DNA from 3 places in the Labrenzia sp. R5_0 genome. Region 2 is predicted to be linked to each of the others. Evidence: predicted binding sites of a transcription regulator. Region 2 holds the regulator's gene; each other region holds the start of a gene.
The links. The regulator PhoB, encoded in region 2, activates phosphate uptake and scavenging genes when phosphate is short. The targets are predictions, from matches to a motif close to TGTCATNNANCTGTCAT.

Region 1 (5,389 bases), on a different contig from region 2:
TCCGGCTGCGGGCGATTGTGCCAAGCCGCTCAACACAAAGAACCAGCACGAAGATCATCAGGATGATGGTCATCGCGAGCTGGTAGTCGAAAAAGTCCATGGCCACCTTGAGTTCGATGCCGATACCCCCTGCCCCGACAAGACCAAGCACGACTGAGGACCGTGTCGCCTTTTCAAGCGCGAACAGCGAGGTGGTGATAAAGGAGGGCATCGCGGCAGGTACCACTGCACAGAAGATCGTGTCGAAACGCCCTGCACCGGCCGCTGTCAGCGCCTCGGTTGGTCCTTTCTCCACATCCTCCATGGCTTCTGCGAAGAAGCGTCCGCAAAAACCGATGGTGTCGACGGCAATCGCAAGCGTGCCCGCGAATGGGCCAAGTCCGACCGAAATGACAAAGACCAATGCCCAGACCAGATCCGGCACCGTCCTGAAGAGGGCAACCAGCAAGCGGGCACAGGTATAGACAGCCCGGGACAACATCGACGGCCGCGTCAGGCCTTTTGCGGCCAAGATCGCCAACGGCAGGCTGAGGACGATGCCGATAAGTGTGCCCGCGAGCGCCATCTGAAACGTTTCCAGCAACGCCTTTGACAGTTGCGGCAACCTTTCCAGCGAAGGCGGCCAGGCCCTCGACAGGAAGTCGACCAGCGCCGGACCGCCAGAAACCAGCGCGGAAAACGACCAGCCTGCCCCCTGAAACGACCAGACTACGAAGGCCAGCAGCGCGACATAGGCGACAAAATGAAATGCACCCGGGCGTTCAAACCGATCCGGCATGCGGGAGCGTTTCAATGTCAGGAGATCAGCCATAATGCTTCCCCAGATCCGCAACACTCAGGTTGCTGCTCTTCTCGTCCAGAACGACTTCCCCCTGCCGGATTGCAAGGACCCGATCGGAGTAGGCGAGCGCCTGCTGCACGTTGTGCGAGGTGAACAGGAGCGTGATCCCCTCCTCTCGGGTGAGTTGGCGGAAAAGGTCCATCACTTCCTGGCCGGCAACCGGATCAAGGCTGGCAACGGGTTCGTCCGCGACGATCATTCTGGGCTGCTGCATCAAGGCTCTGGCGATCGCAACCCGCTGGGACTGACCGCCCGAGAGCTGGTCCGCCCGTTTCAGTGCATGGTCCGCGAGCCCTACCCTTTCGAGGCAAGACATTGCCCGGTCACGCAATGCCGTTTTGGCCAGGAACTGCGACCAGCCGCGCATGCCACCGGTGCGGCCAAGGTTCCCATGGATTACGTTGGTCAACGCCGAAACACGAGGCACCAGGTTGTGCTTTTGAAAGACAAAACCGACCTCGACGCGAACCCGCCTGAGCTGGCGCTGTCGCGCGGAGGAAATGTCTTCACCGAACAACACAACCGAACCGGCTTCCGGCTCGATCAGGCGCAGCGCACAGCGCAATGCGGTCGATTTTCCGGCGCCGTTTGAACCTATCAAGGCAACCGCTTCCTCACGGCCCACGGAGAAGGAAACTTCGCGCAGCACACTCCGGTCCTTGCCGAAAGTCTTGCAAAGGCCTTCGACCTTCAGGTCACACGGCGTCTCCGTCACGGGCTGTCGGGCTGGGACCGCCGGCGCAATTGCGCCGGCGGACTGGAGCAGAGGCTGCGCCATTATTCGCCGATGAACTTGTCGTATTGCGGGAAACCGGCGGTGGTGTACATGGACCGCACCAGGTCATAGGCACCATCTTCGATCGCCACCAGATCCATTCCCGAATACTTGTCGTTTTCCTCGTGCTGCAGGATCGCGGCGATGATCGACTTCTTGTTGTCGAGGATCGCCTGACGCAGGCTTTGCGCTGTCGCAGGATCGACATGGGCTCCGGCCATGATCATGTCGTTCGGCAGATCGCCGGAACGGGCGATCACCCGGAAAAAGCCGTTCGGGACGCTGTCATCCTTGTTGCGGGTGCCAATCCACGAATTGTGATTGATCCCGATGGCGGCAACATCACCCTTCTTCAAGGCTTCATGCGCAATGTTGCGCGAAGTATGCAGCTTCTCGATGTCCTTGACTGGATCGACGCCATAATCGGCCATCAGCTGCATCGGGCACAGCATGTTAGAAGTGGAACCGATATCACCGAAGGCCACCTTCTTGCCCTTGAGATCGGCCGGCCGCGTGAAACCACTGTCGGCTCGTACGACGACGGCACAGAAGTAATCCGGACGGCCAAGACCTATGAGGGGACGGGCTTCGGTCAGTTTGTTGATCACGATGTACTCGGCGGGACCGGTTACGACAAAGTCGACGCGTTTGGCGCGCAAGGCTTCAGCCGCCGCGGTCCGGCTGGTAACCGGGAAAAACTCGAAGGTGTGGTCTGTTGCATTTTCAAGGGCGTTCTTGAACGGCCCCCATTCAACCTGCAGCCGCTCCAGGCCCTCAACATCGGTAACGGCCAGTTTGAACGTGTCGGCCAGGGAAGAAGACAGGGAAACGGCAAGAACGGCAGCCGCGAGTGCGGCGGATTTCAAAAAGCGCATGACAGGAACTCCTCAGACAGCCGAAACAAAGCCGGCAAGGCAACAGGAGCGTAACGACAAGCGCACCGCGGAACGTGACTGTATTATGTAAATTTTACGAAATTTACATCAGAGAAAGATGGATCTACGAAGCAGAAAATTTCTTTAACTTCGAACTTCCAGACAAATCTTGATCTTATTTGTTTTCCGGCAAATTTTCTCGATGCCTCTGTCGTAAAACTTCATAAAAGTATAATCGTATAGACATCTGTTCTCGGCACATGTCTGCTAGTTCGCTCTCCGTTTTTCGGAGGGCCCGATGCTGGTCATTGAGCAATTATCTAAAGTCTTTGGAGACCTGACCGCGGTGGACAGTGTCTCCCTCGCCATTCCCAAGGGACAGATGGTCGGCGTGATCGGCCGGTCCGGTGCCGGCAAGTCCACGTTCCTGCGCATGATCAACCGGCTGGCCGACCCCAGCCGGGGGACGATCCTCAACGAGGGAAAGAACATCACGGCCCTGAAGGGTCGCGATCTGCGCCTTTGGCGCGCGTCCTGCGCCATGATCTTTCAGCAGTTCAATCTCGTCGAGCGCATGGATGTGCTGACCAATGTCATGGTTGGCCGTATCGCCCACACTGGGTTCCTGCGCTCCATGACACGATCCTTCACTGACGAAGACCGCGCCCGCGCCATTGAAGCCCTGGACCGGCTGGACCTTGTACCCCAGGCGCTGCAACGCGCGGGAACCCTTTCCGGCGGACAGCAGCAGCGCGTCGCCATCGCCAAGGCGCTGGTGCAGAACCCGCGCATCATGCTGGCCGACGAACCGATTGCTTCACTTGATCCGGCCAACGCCAGCCGTGTGATGGACGCCTTGCGCGAAATCAACCGGACGGACGGTCTCACGGTGCTGGTCAATCTGCACACGCTCGACACCGCCCGTGCCTACTGCGACCGGATCATCGCAATGAAGGACGGGCGGGTTCAGTTCGACGGCACGCCGGACACCCTGACCAGTGAAAGGGTTCGGCAAATCTACGGATCCGACGATCTTTCCGGTGACATCAACGAAGCAGTCACCTCCACCTCCCTTTCGACAACCACTTCCCGGCCACCGATGAAGGCTGTCGGGGCCTGACCTTCGCGAAGCGGATCATCCGCTCTCGCTCTTGAAGCGGCCTTTGCCGCGCAAATCGCCGGATCTGCCGGCACCAAAGGAGACTTGAGATGAAGGCCATTTTTGCAGCAGCCGTTTCCGCTGCCGTTCTTGCAGCCTCCCCGGCCCTGGCGGACAGCTGGAAGGACCAGTACAAGACAGTCAAGTTCGGCATTCTTTCCGGTGAAAACGAAAAGGACCGGATTGCCCGTTACACGCCTTTCGAAAAGTACCTGGAGAACGAACTCGGCGTTGATGTCGAAATCTTCACCGCCGGATCCTATGACGGCGTGATCCAGGCCATGGCGGCCGACCAGATCGAATTCGCCTTCTTCGGTTCGTCTTCCTATGCCGCTGCCTACACGGAAACCAACGGCGGTGTCGTTCCGCTTGTCTCCCGCCTGCAGAAGGACGGTTCCACCGGTTATTTCTCGGTCGTCGCCGTGCGTTGCGACAGCGGCTACAAGACCCTTGACGACCTGAAGGGCAAGACACTGGCTTTTGCCGATCCGGACAGCACGTCCGGTTACGCCGTGCCTTACTTCAACCTCAGCAAACAGGGCTACGAGCCGAAAACCTATTTCGGTGCCATTCCCTTCTCCGGAGCCCATGAAACCGGTGTGCTTGGTGTCTACAACAAGCAGTACGACGCTGCCGCTACCTACATCACCAACGAGGAAGACGGCATTCCGCAGCGCATGGTCACCAAGGGCATGATCGAGAAGGACTCGATCTGCACCATCTGGAAATCACCGGAAATCACTTCCGGTCCGCTGGCTGCCCGCAGCAACCTGCCTAAGGGCCTGATCGATGCCATGCGCACCGCGGTCATGGAAATCCCGGAAAAGGATACGCTGGCCTTCATCGAAATGACCGGCGGCGAAGACAGCACCCAGGAAGCGTGGATCGAGGTTGATCACGACCGTTACCAGTGGATCGTCGAAATGCGCGACTGGCTGAAGAAACAGCGCCGCGGCGGCTGACTTTTCAGAGCGAGGGAGGAAACCGGCTGATCCGGGTTTCTCCCGACGACCCGACCATCGTCATCCCGGGCGGCACTTCGCGTCTCCCGGGATGACGCCTGGATAAACTTGTGGCGCAGAAAGCTGCGGCGTCAGCGCCTCCTGCCCAAAATCATCGGAACTAGAGGCATGACAGCGCTCTCCCCTGCCATTGACCGGTTCGAAATCGATTATGCTGCCGCCCGCCGGTCAGCCCTCCGGGTAAACCTCGTCTCGACCACGGTCTTCGCACTCTGCTTCTTCGCAACAGCGTGGTTAGGCGGTTTCTTCGACATGACCGACGTCACCCTGCCCGATGGCGACCGTGTGTCCATGTGGAAGATCTGGGCAGGTTTGCCACGGCTTGGAGAGTATCTCTACAAGACCTTGCCGGAGCTTCACCGCGAGACACTCGGGGCGGATCTTGCCGGTTGGTTCTGGCGCTGGAAGGTCTGGCTCTGGCTGCTCCTGGAAACGATCCTGATTGCCTATATGGCAACATTGCTTGGCATCATCGGTGCGTTTCTCCTCAGTTTCCCGGCGTCACGGAACCTCTCCCCCAACAGACTGGTCCTGAATGTCACCCGCCGGTTCCTGGAAATCATCCGGACGGTTCCGGATCTCGTCTGGGCCCTCATTTTCGTTTTCTGTTTTGGCGTCGGCCCGCTGGCCGGTGTTCTCGCCATCGGTCTTCATGCCACCGGCGCTCTCGGCAAGCTCTATTCCGAAGCCAACGAAAATGCCGACATGCGCCCGCTC
Region 2 (5,389 bases):
CGGGATCGTCGGGGCCATCCTGCTGGCGGCCTCTCGCGCCATCGGTGAAACCATGATCGTTGTGCTGGGGGCCGGCGCAGCTGCCCGCCTCAGCATGAACCCGCTCGAAGCGATGACCACCGTGACCGCGAAGATCGTCAGCCAGCTCACCGGCGACGCCGACTTTGCCTCCCCGGAAGCCCTTGTCGCCTTCGCACTCGGCATGACCCTGTTCGTCGTGACCCTGGGGCTCAACATCGTCGCGCTCTACATCGTGCGCAAATATCGGGAGCAGTACGACTAATGACCGACACGACCCTTACGCCACCGTCGGGCAAGACCAGTGCTCCGACCCCGCACAAGACCACGTCGATCCTCGAACTCGATCCGCTGACCAGAAAGCGCAACGCCGCTGAAGCGCGCTTCAAGCTCTACGGCATCATTGCCATCGGCATCGGCCTGTTCTTCCTCGTTGCGCTGCTGTGGGCAATCCTTTCCAACGGCCTTGGCGCCTTCAGCCAGACCTTCCTGAAGGTGGATGTCCCACTCAATCAGGAGCAGATTGCCGAAGCGGAAAAGTCGGTGGTCAAGACGTCCAAGTACCGGGCCATCATCGACGACGCCTTTGCCAAGGAACTCGCCGGTGCCAACATCACCACAGACATGTCGGCAAAGGACCTGCAGAAGCTGTTCTCCTCAGGGGCTGCCGCGACGGTCCGTGACTTTGCGCTTGCCAACCCGGACAAGATCGGCACGACGGTAACCTTCGAGCTGATCGCCTCATCCCGTGTCGACGGCTACCTGAAGGGCCGCGTCAAGCGCGAGGATCTTGCCGAAGACAAGAACCTGGATGCCGCACACCTGGATCTGGCGGACCAGATGCAGTCCGCCGGCATTCTGGAGAAGCGCTTCAACTGGGCCTTCATCACCGGGACCGATGCTTCCGACAGCCGTCCGGAGCAGGCCGGCATCGGAGCGTCCATGATCGGGTCGCTGTTCATGATGCTGGTGGTGCTGTTCCTGTCGCTGCCGATCGGCGTGGCCGCTTCCATCTACCTGGAAGAGTTCGCTCCGCAGAACAAGTTCACCGATCTGATCGAGGTGAATATCTCCAACCTGGCCGCCGTTCCGTCCATCGTGTTCGGTATTCTCGGTCTGGCGGTGTTCATCCAGTTCATGCATCTGCCGCAATCCGCACCACTGGTGGGTGGTCTGGTACTGACGTTGATGACACTGCCCACGATCATCATATCCACCCGCGCCTCCTTGAAGGCCGTTCCGCCGAGCATCCGCGATGCGGCCCTTGGCATTGGCGCCTCCAAGATGCAGTCTATCTTCCACCATGTCCTGCCGCTGGCAATGCCTGGCATTCTAACCGGCACGATCATCGGTCTGGCACAGGCGCTTGGGGAAACCGCTCCGCTGCTGCTAATCGGGATGGTCGGTTTCATCGCCTCCAATTTCCCGGACGGTGTGGCTGCCGGTTTCTTCTCTCCGAACTCGGCCATGCCGGCCCAGATCTACGAGTGGGCGAAACGCGCCGACCCGGCTTTCTATGAACGCGCTTGGGGCGGGATCATCGTGCTGCTGGTCTTCCTCATGACCATGAACATTATCGCTATCATCCTGCGCCGCAGGTTTGAACGCCGCTGGTAAGGATTGCTCCGATGAACGAGATGCCGAATTTTGAACAGGCGAAAACCATGACCGACAGCAAAATTTCCGCGAACAAGGTGCAGGTCTATTATGGCGATACCCACGCCATCAAGGACGTGGACATCGAGATTCAGCCGCGGTCCGTGACTGCCTTCATCGGTCCCTCCGGATGTGGCAAGTCGACGTTCCTGCGGACGATCAACCGCATGAACGACACCATCGACATCTGCCGTGTGGAAGGGTCGATCAAGATCGACGGTGAAGACATCTACGATCCCAAGGTCGATCCCGTACAGCTGCGCGCCAAGGTTGGCATGGTTTTCCAGAAGCCGAACCCGTTTCCCAAGTCGATCTACGACAACATTGCGTACGGTCCGCGGATCCATGGTCTGGCCCGCAACAAGTCCGAGCTTGATGAAATCGTTGCCTCCAGCCTGCAGAAGGCCGGGCTTTGGGAAGAAGTCAAGAACCGTCTGGACGAGCCGGGCACCGGCATGTCGGGCGGTCAGCAGCAGCGTCTGTGCATTGCCCGTGCGATTGCCGTCAGCCCGGAAGTGATCCTGATGGACGAACCGTGCTCGGCGCTCGACCCCATCGCTACCGCGAAGGTGGAAGAGCTGATCGACGAACTGCGGGAAAACTTCACCATCGTGATCGTGACCCACTCGATGCAGCAGGCTGCCCGTGTGTCTCAGCGTACCGCGTTCTTTCACCTGGGTGTTTTGGTGGAGGAAGGTCTGACGGAGGACATCTTTACCAATCCGAAGGACAAGCGTACGCAGGACTATATTACGGGCCGCTTCGGCTAAGCATTTTTTAGGTTTCTGAAGGGGACACAGGATGTCTGAACATACAGTCTCGGCTTACGATGACGAACTGACGGCCATGGCCGGCAAGGTTGCCGAAATGGGTGGTATTGCCGAAAAGGCTTTCGCCGATGCGGTGTCCGCGCTGGTGTCGCAGGATCTGGAGCTTGCCAAGGCGACGATCAAGGGCGATGTCCGTCTGGACAGCCTTTACAACGAACTTGAAGTGAAGCTGATCGAGCTGATCGTCCGCCGCCAGCCGATGGGGCAGGACCTGCGTGAAATCACTGCCGCAACGCGCATTGCCAATGACCTGGAGCGTGTTGGCGATCTTGCCAAGAACGTTGCCAAGCGCGTCATCGCCATCGACAGCGACTTGCAGTCCAAGAAGCTCGCGATCGGTGTGGAGCACATGACGGAACTCGCTCTTTCGCAGCTCAAGCAGGTGCTGGATGCCTACGCCCGAAAGGATGCGGAAGCCGCCCGCCGGGTTCAGGAAGCCGACGCCGAGGTCGACGCGATCTACACGTCGATCTTTCGCGAACTCCTGACCTACATGATGGAAGACCCGCGGGTCATTACCCAGTGCGTCCATCTCTTGTTCTGCGCAAAGAACATCGAGCGCATCGGCGATCACGCGACGAACATCGCCGAGAACGTCTACTACATGGTCACTGGCGAGCGTTTGCCGGAAGACCGGGCAAAGGTCGACGAAACAGGCGCGGTCTGACCCGCCGGTAATCGTCGGATTTGCTGAAGATCTTAACGGCCGGCGCTTCGGCGCCGGTTGCGGTAATTGGAGCGAGATGTATGCCGAAGGTGCTCATCGTTGAAGACGAAGAACCGCTCAGCCTTCTATTGAGATACAATTTGGAAGCGGAAGGGTACTCGGTCGAGTCCTGTGTCCGGGGTGACGAGGCGGAAATCCGCCTGCGGGAAAGCCTGCCGGATCTGTTGCTGCTCGACTGGATGCTGCCGGGCCTGTCCGGAATTGAACTGTGCCGCCGCCTGCGGGCGCGCGAGGACACCGAGCGCCTGCCGGTCATCATGCTGACGGCACGCGGTGAGGAAGCAGAGCGCATCCGCGGCCTGGCGACCGGTGCCGACGACTACGTGGTCAAGCCCTTCTCGGTACCGGAATTGATGGCCCGCGTGCGCGCCATCCTGCGCCGGGCAAGCCCGGAAGTGGTGTCCAGCATGTTGCGGTCCGGCGATATCGAACTGGATCGCGAAACGCACCGCGTTCGCCGCAACACCAAGGAAATACACCTGGGGCCGACGGAATTCCGCCTGCTGGAATTCCTGATGACATCGCCTGGCCGTGTCTTCTCCCGCGAACAACTGTTGGATGGGGTCTGGGGTCACGATGTCTACGTGGACGAACGCACTGTCGATGTTCACGTCGGTCGCTTGCGCAAGGCTCTGAACAAGGGCAAGGCGAAGGATCCTATCCGTACCGTCCGTGGTGCCGGATACGCCTTCAATGACCAGTTCACCTCTGCCACTGCCTGAGGGCAACTTGCAGAATGGAATTAAGGAGCCCGCTTTCAAGCGGGCTTTTTGTTTCTCAGCGGTTATGTGCCTTTCGCGGAGCAAGGTTCTCTTCTGCGACCACCCCATCAGTTGTGTCGGTGTCGGGGCTGATCCTGCGGTCCCTGTCGTGGCGGAGCGGTCAAACAAGGTTTGATTTGATGGGGCGGAAACGGCATGGAGCGGTGCCAAGAACAAGCCGTGGGAGGTCACTGTTCGGGGTCGGGCATCTGGTCAATGGAAGGCCCAAACAAAAAAAGCCCGCCAAATCGGCGGGCTTTCTCATGAATTGGTTAGGTGCGAGGCTATCAGCCTGCCTGAGCCATCGTCTTGCGATCGCGGCGGCGGTCGGCGACCGGCTGATACGCGATCTTGCAGTGATGAGCGCAGTAGGGGACGCCGGCATCGGATTGGCGGCCGCAGAAGTAGAAGTCGTCGGTCGCCGGGTCGCCAATCGGCCATTTGCAGGTCCGCTCGGTCAGCGTCAGGATGGTAGCCCGCTGCGAGATCGGAACAAGTTCTGCAATCGGCTCTACGCGCGGCTTGGCAGCCACCACTGGAGCCGGCGAGATGTCTGCTTTCAGGGCCGTTGCGCCGATCGACTGCGGATGTGACGTCGTCGGTTTCTTCGGCGCTGCCCCCGTTGCAGGAGCTGCGGTGCGCGGCCGGCGCGGCTTGGCGCTTGAAGAGGTGGACTTGGCGCGGCCGGACAGGCCAAGGCGGTGCACCTTGCCGATCACGGCGTTACGGGTAACACCACCCAGTTCGCCTGCGATCTGGCTTGCGCTCAAGCCGTCGCCCCAAAGCTTTTTGAGAAGCTCAACTCGTTCGTTTGTCCAACTCATTGCCGCACCCTTTAGTTTGACCGTCCTGCGGCCATTAACCCCGTGTTAAGCATGCGCAAGCACGCTTAATGCTGGCAGATCTAGTGCCTCTTGGTGATTTGCCTCACGAGATCTCGTGTCTGATTGCTGAGAGGTTACAATAACGTTAATTTGTCAGGCAACCACTCGACCCAAACCAGTTGGGGATGAAACGACTTTTCCCCAATTATGGCGAGGTCATTGAGAATTTTATGAAATCCGCCCTCCGCGGCACATGAAATGTCTTGTGCGCCATTTCCATTGACAGTGCATGGTACCGGCAGTGTATAAGAAAGCCGCTGCGTGCCGCCTCATCGGGGCGGCACGTTGCGTTTTGGCCCTTCGGCATCTTTTCAAGGTGACGGCCCGGCGTCGGGGCGACGCAGGGGACAGCAGGGGCGTTTAAAGGAGACAAACGAGGTTATGTCCGCGACTGCACTATTCGGAAATTACGCAAGATCGAACCTGTCTTTCGATCATGGGGAAGGCGTCTGGCTGGTTACCACCGATGGCCGACGATTCCTCGATTGCGGTTCCGGCATCGCGGTCAACGCA
Region 3 (5,389 bases), on a different contig from region 2:
TGGCGGCTGTCGATCTTGAAGGCAAAGGTCGGCTTGGGCTGCCCCTTCTTGTCGAGCTGGTAGAAGTTCGTGCGCAGGATCGATTCAATCGTGTTCTGGAACCGGCGCAGGATGCGGTCGTCGTCAAGGCTGGCGACGTCCTCCAGATCGGCGGTCAGTTCGCTTTCCAGCCGTTCCGTGCCGAGGTCCCGGTCCTTTTCGGTGACATCCGGGTTGAAGCGCAGGTGGAACAGTTCCACCAGTTTGGCCGCGATCTTCGGGTAGTTGTTGAGCGTGGACCACATATAGTCTTCGGAGAAGCGGATGCCGGCCTGGCGCAGGTATCTCGACAGCGCGCGGATCACCGCCACGTCGCGCCAGGCAAGCTCCGCCGTCAGCACCAGGCGGTTATAGCCGTCGTCTTCCGCCAGCCCGGTCCAGACTGCCATGAACATGCTTTCCAGCCGGGGTTGCAGCTGATCGGAAAAGACGATGTCTTCACCGCTGCGCGATTCCAGCGTCATTTCGTGCAGGTAGGACAAGGGGGCATCGGCCGGCGTGATGCGGTAGGTCCGCTCGTTGATCACCCGGAAACCCATGTTTTCCAGAAGCGGCACGCGCGCGGACAGCGGGATCGGCGAACCGCGGTGATAGACCTTCAGCGACAGGCGGCTGTCCCTGGTGCCGGCCTGGCGGTGGAACGTGATGGTGGTGTCGTTCTTGTCGGACAGGGTTTCCAGCTTGACGATGTCGAACAGCGCGGACTGGGCGTTGTAGACTTCCTTGTAGCCGCCATGGAACGAAAGCGCGTAACGGTCGGCCAGCTTGCGGGCCTGTGAAGGTGCGAATTCGTCCTTGAGCGCGTCGCGCACGCTGTCGGACCAGGTGCGCACCATGTCGGCAACGGCGGCCTCCAGCTCTTCCTGCTGGGGCGTCGGCGTTTCCCCGCGATCGCGGCCGATGATGTAGTGAACCCGCGCCAGCGGACCTTCTGGATAGGTAACGTACCAGGCCGACACGCGTCCTTCATAGACCGAGGCCAGATAGGTGCCGACGTTCAGGCGAACTTCGGTGGAATAGCGATCACGCGGGACGAAGACCAGAATGGAGACATAGCGGTCGAACTTGTCCGGGCGGGACAGCACGCGAATGCGCGGGCGCTCGTCCAGCTGCAGGATGGCGATGGAAAAGTCGAACAGGCGCTCCCGTTCGATCTGGAACAGCTCGTCACGCGGGAAAGCTTCCAGAACGTTGCGGAGGGCGCGGCCGGAATGGCTTTCCGACCCGTAGCCGGCGCGGGCCAGAACGCTGGCAACCTTGCGGCGCAGGAACGGGATGGTGCTGGTCGGTTCGGTATAGGCGGTCGAGGCGAACAGGCCGACAATGCGCAGCTCACCGTTCATGTTGCCTTCGTCGTCATAAAGCTTGGCGCCGACGTAATCCATGTGCACGCGCCGGTGCACGGTGCTCTTCACGTTGGCCTTGGCGATGATCAGCGGTTCGGGTTTCTTCAGGAACTCGCGAATTTCCGGCGTGATCTGCACGAACTCCGTGCCGCGGCGGAGAACGCGCACGTCCGGGTCGGACAAGAGGCCGAGGCCCGTGCCCTCATGGGGGGAAAGCTCGCCCTCCTCGACGCCGCCTTCGAACATGTATTCGCGCATGCCGAGGAAAATGAAGTTGTCGTTCTCCATCCACTCCAGGAAGTGGATTGCTTCCCACAACTCGTCGCTGCTGCCGGGAATTTGCGTGGTCTTGTAGGTGTCGATGGCCTCCGCCAGGCGTTCCTGCATCGGCTTGAAGTCCGACACGACGGCGCGGACATCGGACAGAACCTTGTCGAGTCGTGCCTTGAGGGCCGCGCGGGCTTCGGGCGAATCAATCCGTGTCACGTGGATATGGATGAGGCTTTCCTGCCGATCGGTCCGCTTCGGTGGTTTCTTGCGGGCCGTTGCGCTTGTCAGTTTGCCGTTGTCATCCCGTTCCACGATGAAGATCGGGTGCAGGACCAGATGCACTTCGATCTTGCTTTCCTGCAGCTCGTCCATGACGGAATCGACCAGGAAGGGCATGTTGTCGTTGACGATCTCGATAATCGAGACGCCCTTGACCTTGCTGCCCTGTGCCTTGAACGCCGGATCGGCGATGCTGACACGATGCGTGCCGAGTTCGTGGTTCTGGAAATCCTGCCAGGCGTCCCGGGCAAAGCCGGTCAGCTCTTCCGCGGTGTAGGCCACGAGGTCTTCCGCTGCGCCCCGGTCATAAAAGGCGCGGGAAAACTCGGCGAGAGCCGGATCTTCCTGATTCAAGGTTGCTTGGACCGCGTCGATGAGTTTGAGTTTCTCGACGTCGTGTTTGTCCGGCATTTTCCATCCCCTTAGGCGATCGTATGGTTTGGCTCTGTCGCTCGCTCGTTCTAAGACTTAAGTTCATATTTCAGCGACATAAACGGTTTCATGACGGGAGGAGCAAATTGTCAAGTAAAGTCACGGCCTTGCAAATCGATTCAAATGTAACATTGAGTGAAAAGACACAGGCTTATTTCGACTTGTGCCAGGAGAAGCTGGGTCTCGTTCCCAACGTCCTCAAGGCATATGCGTTCGACGAAACGAAGCTGCGCGCCTTCACCGACATGTACAACGACCTCATGCTGGGCGAATGTACACTCTCCAAGCTCGAGAGAGAGATGATTGCCGTTGCGGTATCAGCGGTCAACCGCTGTTTTTATTGTCTGACGGCTCATGGTGCTGCGGTGCGCGAGCTTTCCGGGGACCCCGTGCTGGGGGAACTGATGGTGATGAACTACCGCGTTGCGGACCTTTCGCCAAAGCAGCGGGCGATGCTCGACTTCGCCGTCAAGTTGACGGAGAAGCCGGCGGAAATCGTGGAAAGCGACCGGCAAGCCCTGCGCGATGTCGGGTTTACGGATCGCGACATCTGGGACATCGCCTCGGTAACGGGCTTCTTCAACATGTCCAACAGGGTGGCTGCGGCGTCCGACATGCGCCCGAATGATGAGTATCACTCAAGGGCCCGTTGAGATAACGGAGCGTCGCGCGGCGGTGACAAGCCGCGCGATTGGGTGTATGACGCTTGCGATTTTGCACCGATCTGCCTGACGGCTTTCGGGCCCTGGGGTTCGAAACTGGCGGCGATCATGAGAGGGAGAGGAACGGGCGATGGTTGCGCGCGTGTTTATTGATGGTGAAGCCGGTACGACGGGTCTGCAGATCCGCGAGCGCCTTGCCATGCGCCGCGACCTTGAGCTGATCTCCATTCCGGACGAAAGCCGGAAGGATCCGGCTGCCCGGGCCGACTACCTCAACAAGGCCGATATTGCCATTCTTTGCCTGCCGGATGCGGCGGCCAAGGAAAGTATTGCCCTGATCGAGAACGACACCACCCGTGTGATTGATGCTTCCAGCGCCCACCGGGTTGCCGAGGGCTGGGCCTACGGTTTTGCCGAAATGGACCTCGACCAGGCCGACATCATCGCCGCGGCCATGCGCGTTGCCAATCCGGGCTGCTGGCCGCAAGGCCTGATCGCGGCGGTTCGTCCGCTGATTGCCGCGGAGCTGCTGCCGACGGACTTCAACCTGACCTATTTCGGCATCTCCGGGTATTCCGGTGGTGGCAAGGGCATGATTGCCGATTACGAAGCCGCCGGAACCAGCGCAAATTCGTTTGCGCCCTATGCGCTCGGGTTCAATCACAAGCATCTTCCGGAAATGACGGAATACGGCCTGCTCGACGCAGCTCCACTGTTCACTCCGACTGTCGGAGATTTCTACAAGGGCATGCTGACGGTGGTTCCGTTGAACCTGGCAGGCCTTGCCAAGGTGCCGACGGGCGAGCAGCTGCATGCGGCGATCGCCGATCATTTCGCTTCGGCACCCGGCGGTTTTGTCGAGGTCGCGCCGCTGGAAGCGCTCGAAAAATCCGACAGCCTCAACCCGCAGGCGCTCAACGACACCAACAAGCTGCATCTGCACGTCTTTGCAAATGACGCCAGGGCGCAGGCTGCGATCGTTGCCGTCTACGACAACCTGGGCAAGGGCGCGTCCGGTGCTGCGGTCCAGAACCTCAATCTGATGCTCGGTGTCGATCAGACAACCAGCCTTGCCGCGTAAGCGGCATCCGTTTTCAGGCCTTTCAGGAGAGAAGAAGAATGGAAAAATTTGAGACCCTGACCGGTGTCGCAGCGCCGTTGCCGATCGTGAACATCGACACGGACATGATCATTCCGAAGCAGTTCCTGAAGACGATCAAGCGCACCGGCCTCGGCACCGCGCTGTTCCACGAAATGCGCACAAACGACGACGGATCGGAGAACGACAGCTTCGTTCTCAACAAGGCCGCCTACCGCAATGCCAAGATCCTGATCGCCGGTGACAACTTCGGCTGCGGTTCTTCGCGCGAGCATGCGCCCTGGGCGCTGCTTGATTTCGGCATCCGCTGCGTGATCTCCACCTCGTTCGCCGACATTTTCTACAACAACTGCTTCAAGAACGGCATTCTGCCGATCCAGGTTTCCGAAGACGAGCTGGAAACCCTGATGCATGCGGCAGAGCGCGGCGCCAACTTCACGCTGACGATCGATCTGGAAAGCCAGGAAATCAAAGGTCTTGAAAGCGGCGACATCGCCTTCAAGATCGACAGCTTCCGCAAGCATTGCCTGATCAACGGCCTCGACGACATCGGCCTGACCATGGCGAAGGCCGGTGAAATCGACACCTTTGAAAGCAAGATGGGCAACGACCGTCCCTGGGTCTGAGCCGGACTGCAAAGACTTTTGAAAAGCCGGGTTTCACGACCCGGCTTTTTTGTTTTGGTTGCCTCAGGTTCTTTAAGGCGCGCGACGCGTCGCCAAGACATGATCCCCCACTCACAGGGGCAATCCTCCGGATTTCGATCACGGCTACAGCATTCAGCCGTGTTGTCCTGAAGCCCATCAACCTTGTCATCCCTGCAAAGGCAGGGATCCAGGATTCACTGGGTTCGCAAGGTTTTCGAAGTCTGTTCCCATGGCGTACTGGATCCCGGTCTTGCCGCTGACGCGACAAACCGGGATGACAAATCACCTGGGCATCCCTGGTTCCTGTCGGATTGAATACAAAGGGGCGGCGCCGAAAGGCGCTTGCCGGTGAAGCGGGACAGGGAAAGCTGGATAACCGCCTCTCATCTTCTTCACGCAGGCTTGAAAAGCTTTTCAGTGTCCTTGAACGTTTCGTGCGATAGTCCGAACGCATGGATATGATGACCTTGGCACCATACGCTCCCTGGACCGACCGACGCGGCAACCTTTCCGGTCTGCGATTGGCTGTATTCATTGCCGTGCTTCTTCCGGCGTTGCAGATCTTCTACAGACTCGCCTTCGGACCAGTGCTGCCGGAGCCCTTCGAGATGGAGC

Region 1: a site for PhoB is predicted at 2,711-2,727, ahead of phnC (phosphonate ABC transporter ATP-binding protein). Genes of this name have one in related genera too.
Region 3: a site for PhoB is predicted at 2,425-2,441, ahead of J7447_RS21200 (NAD-glutamate dehydrogenase). Genes of this name have one in related genera too.

What each region holds. Positions count from the first base shown of each region.
Region 1 is NZ_JAGHRK010000002.1:20,776-26,164, forward strand. It holds gene phnE (phosphonate ABC transporter, permease protein PhnE) at 1-811, opposite strand, end outside; gene phnC (phosphonate ABC transporter ATP-binding protein) at 804-1,556, opposite strand; gene J7447_RS08940 (PhnD/SsuA/transferrin family substrate-binding protein) at 1,619-2,491, opposite strand; gene phnC (phosphonate ABC transporter ATP-binding protein) at 2,790-3,611, shown strand; gene phnD (phosphonate ABC transporter substrate-binding protein) at 3,701-4,612, shown strand; gene phnE (phosphonate ABC transporter, permease protein PhnE) at 4,781-5,389, shown strand, end outside.
Region 2 is NZ_JAGHRK010000001.1:244,723-250,111, forward strand. It holds gene pstC (phosphate ABC transporter permease subunit PstC) at 1-283, shown strand, start outside; gene pstA (phosphate ABC transporter permease PstA) at 283-1,635, shown strand; gene pstB (phosphate ABC transporter ATP-binding protein PstB) at 1,683-2,444, shown strand; gene phoU (phosphate signaling complex protein PhoU) at 2,476-3,171, shown strand; gene phoB (phosphate regulon transcriptional regulator PhoB) at 3,252-3,953, shown strand; gene J7447_RS01160 (GcrA family cell cycle regulator) at 4,280-4,816, opposite strand; gene J7447_RS01165 (aspartate aminotransferase family protein) at 5,258-5,389, shown strand, end outside.
Region 3 is NZ_JAGHRK010000004.1:277,614-283,002, forward strand. It holds gene J7447_RS21200 (NAD-glutamate dehydrogenase) at 1-2,345, opposite strand, end outside; gene J7447_RS21205 (peroxidase-related enzyme) at 2,453-3,019, shown strand; gene argC (N-acetyl-gamma-glutamyl-phosphate reductase) at 3,159-4,109, shown strand; gene leuD (3-isopropylmalate dehydratase small subunit) at 4,148-4,753, shown strand; gene J7447_RS21220 (protein-methionine-sulfoxide reductase heme-binding subunit MsrQ) at 5,233-5,389, shown strand, end outside.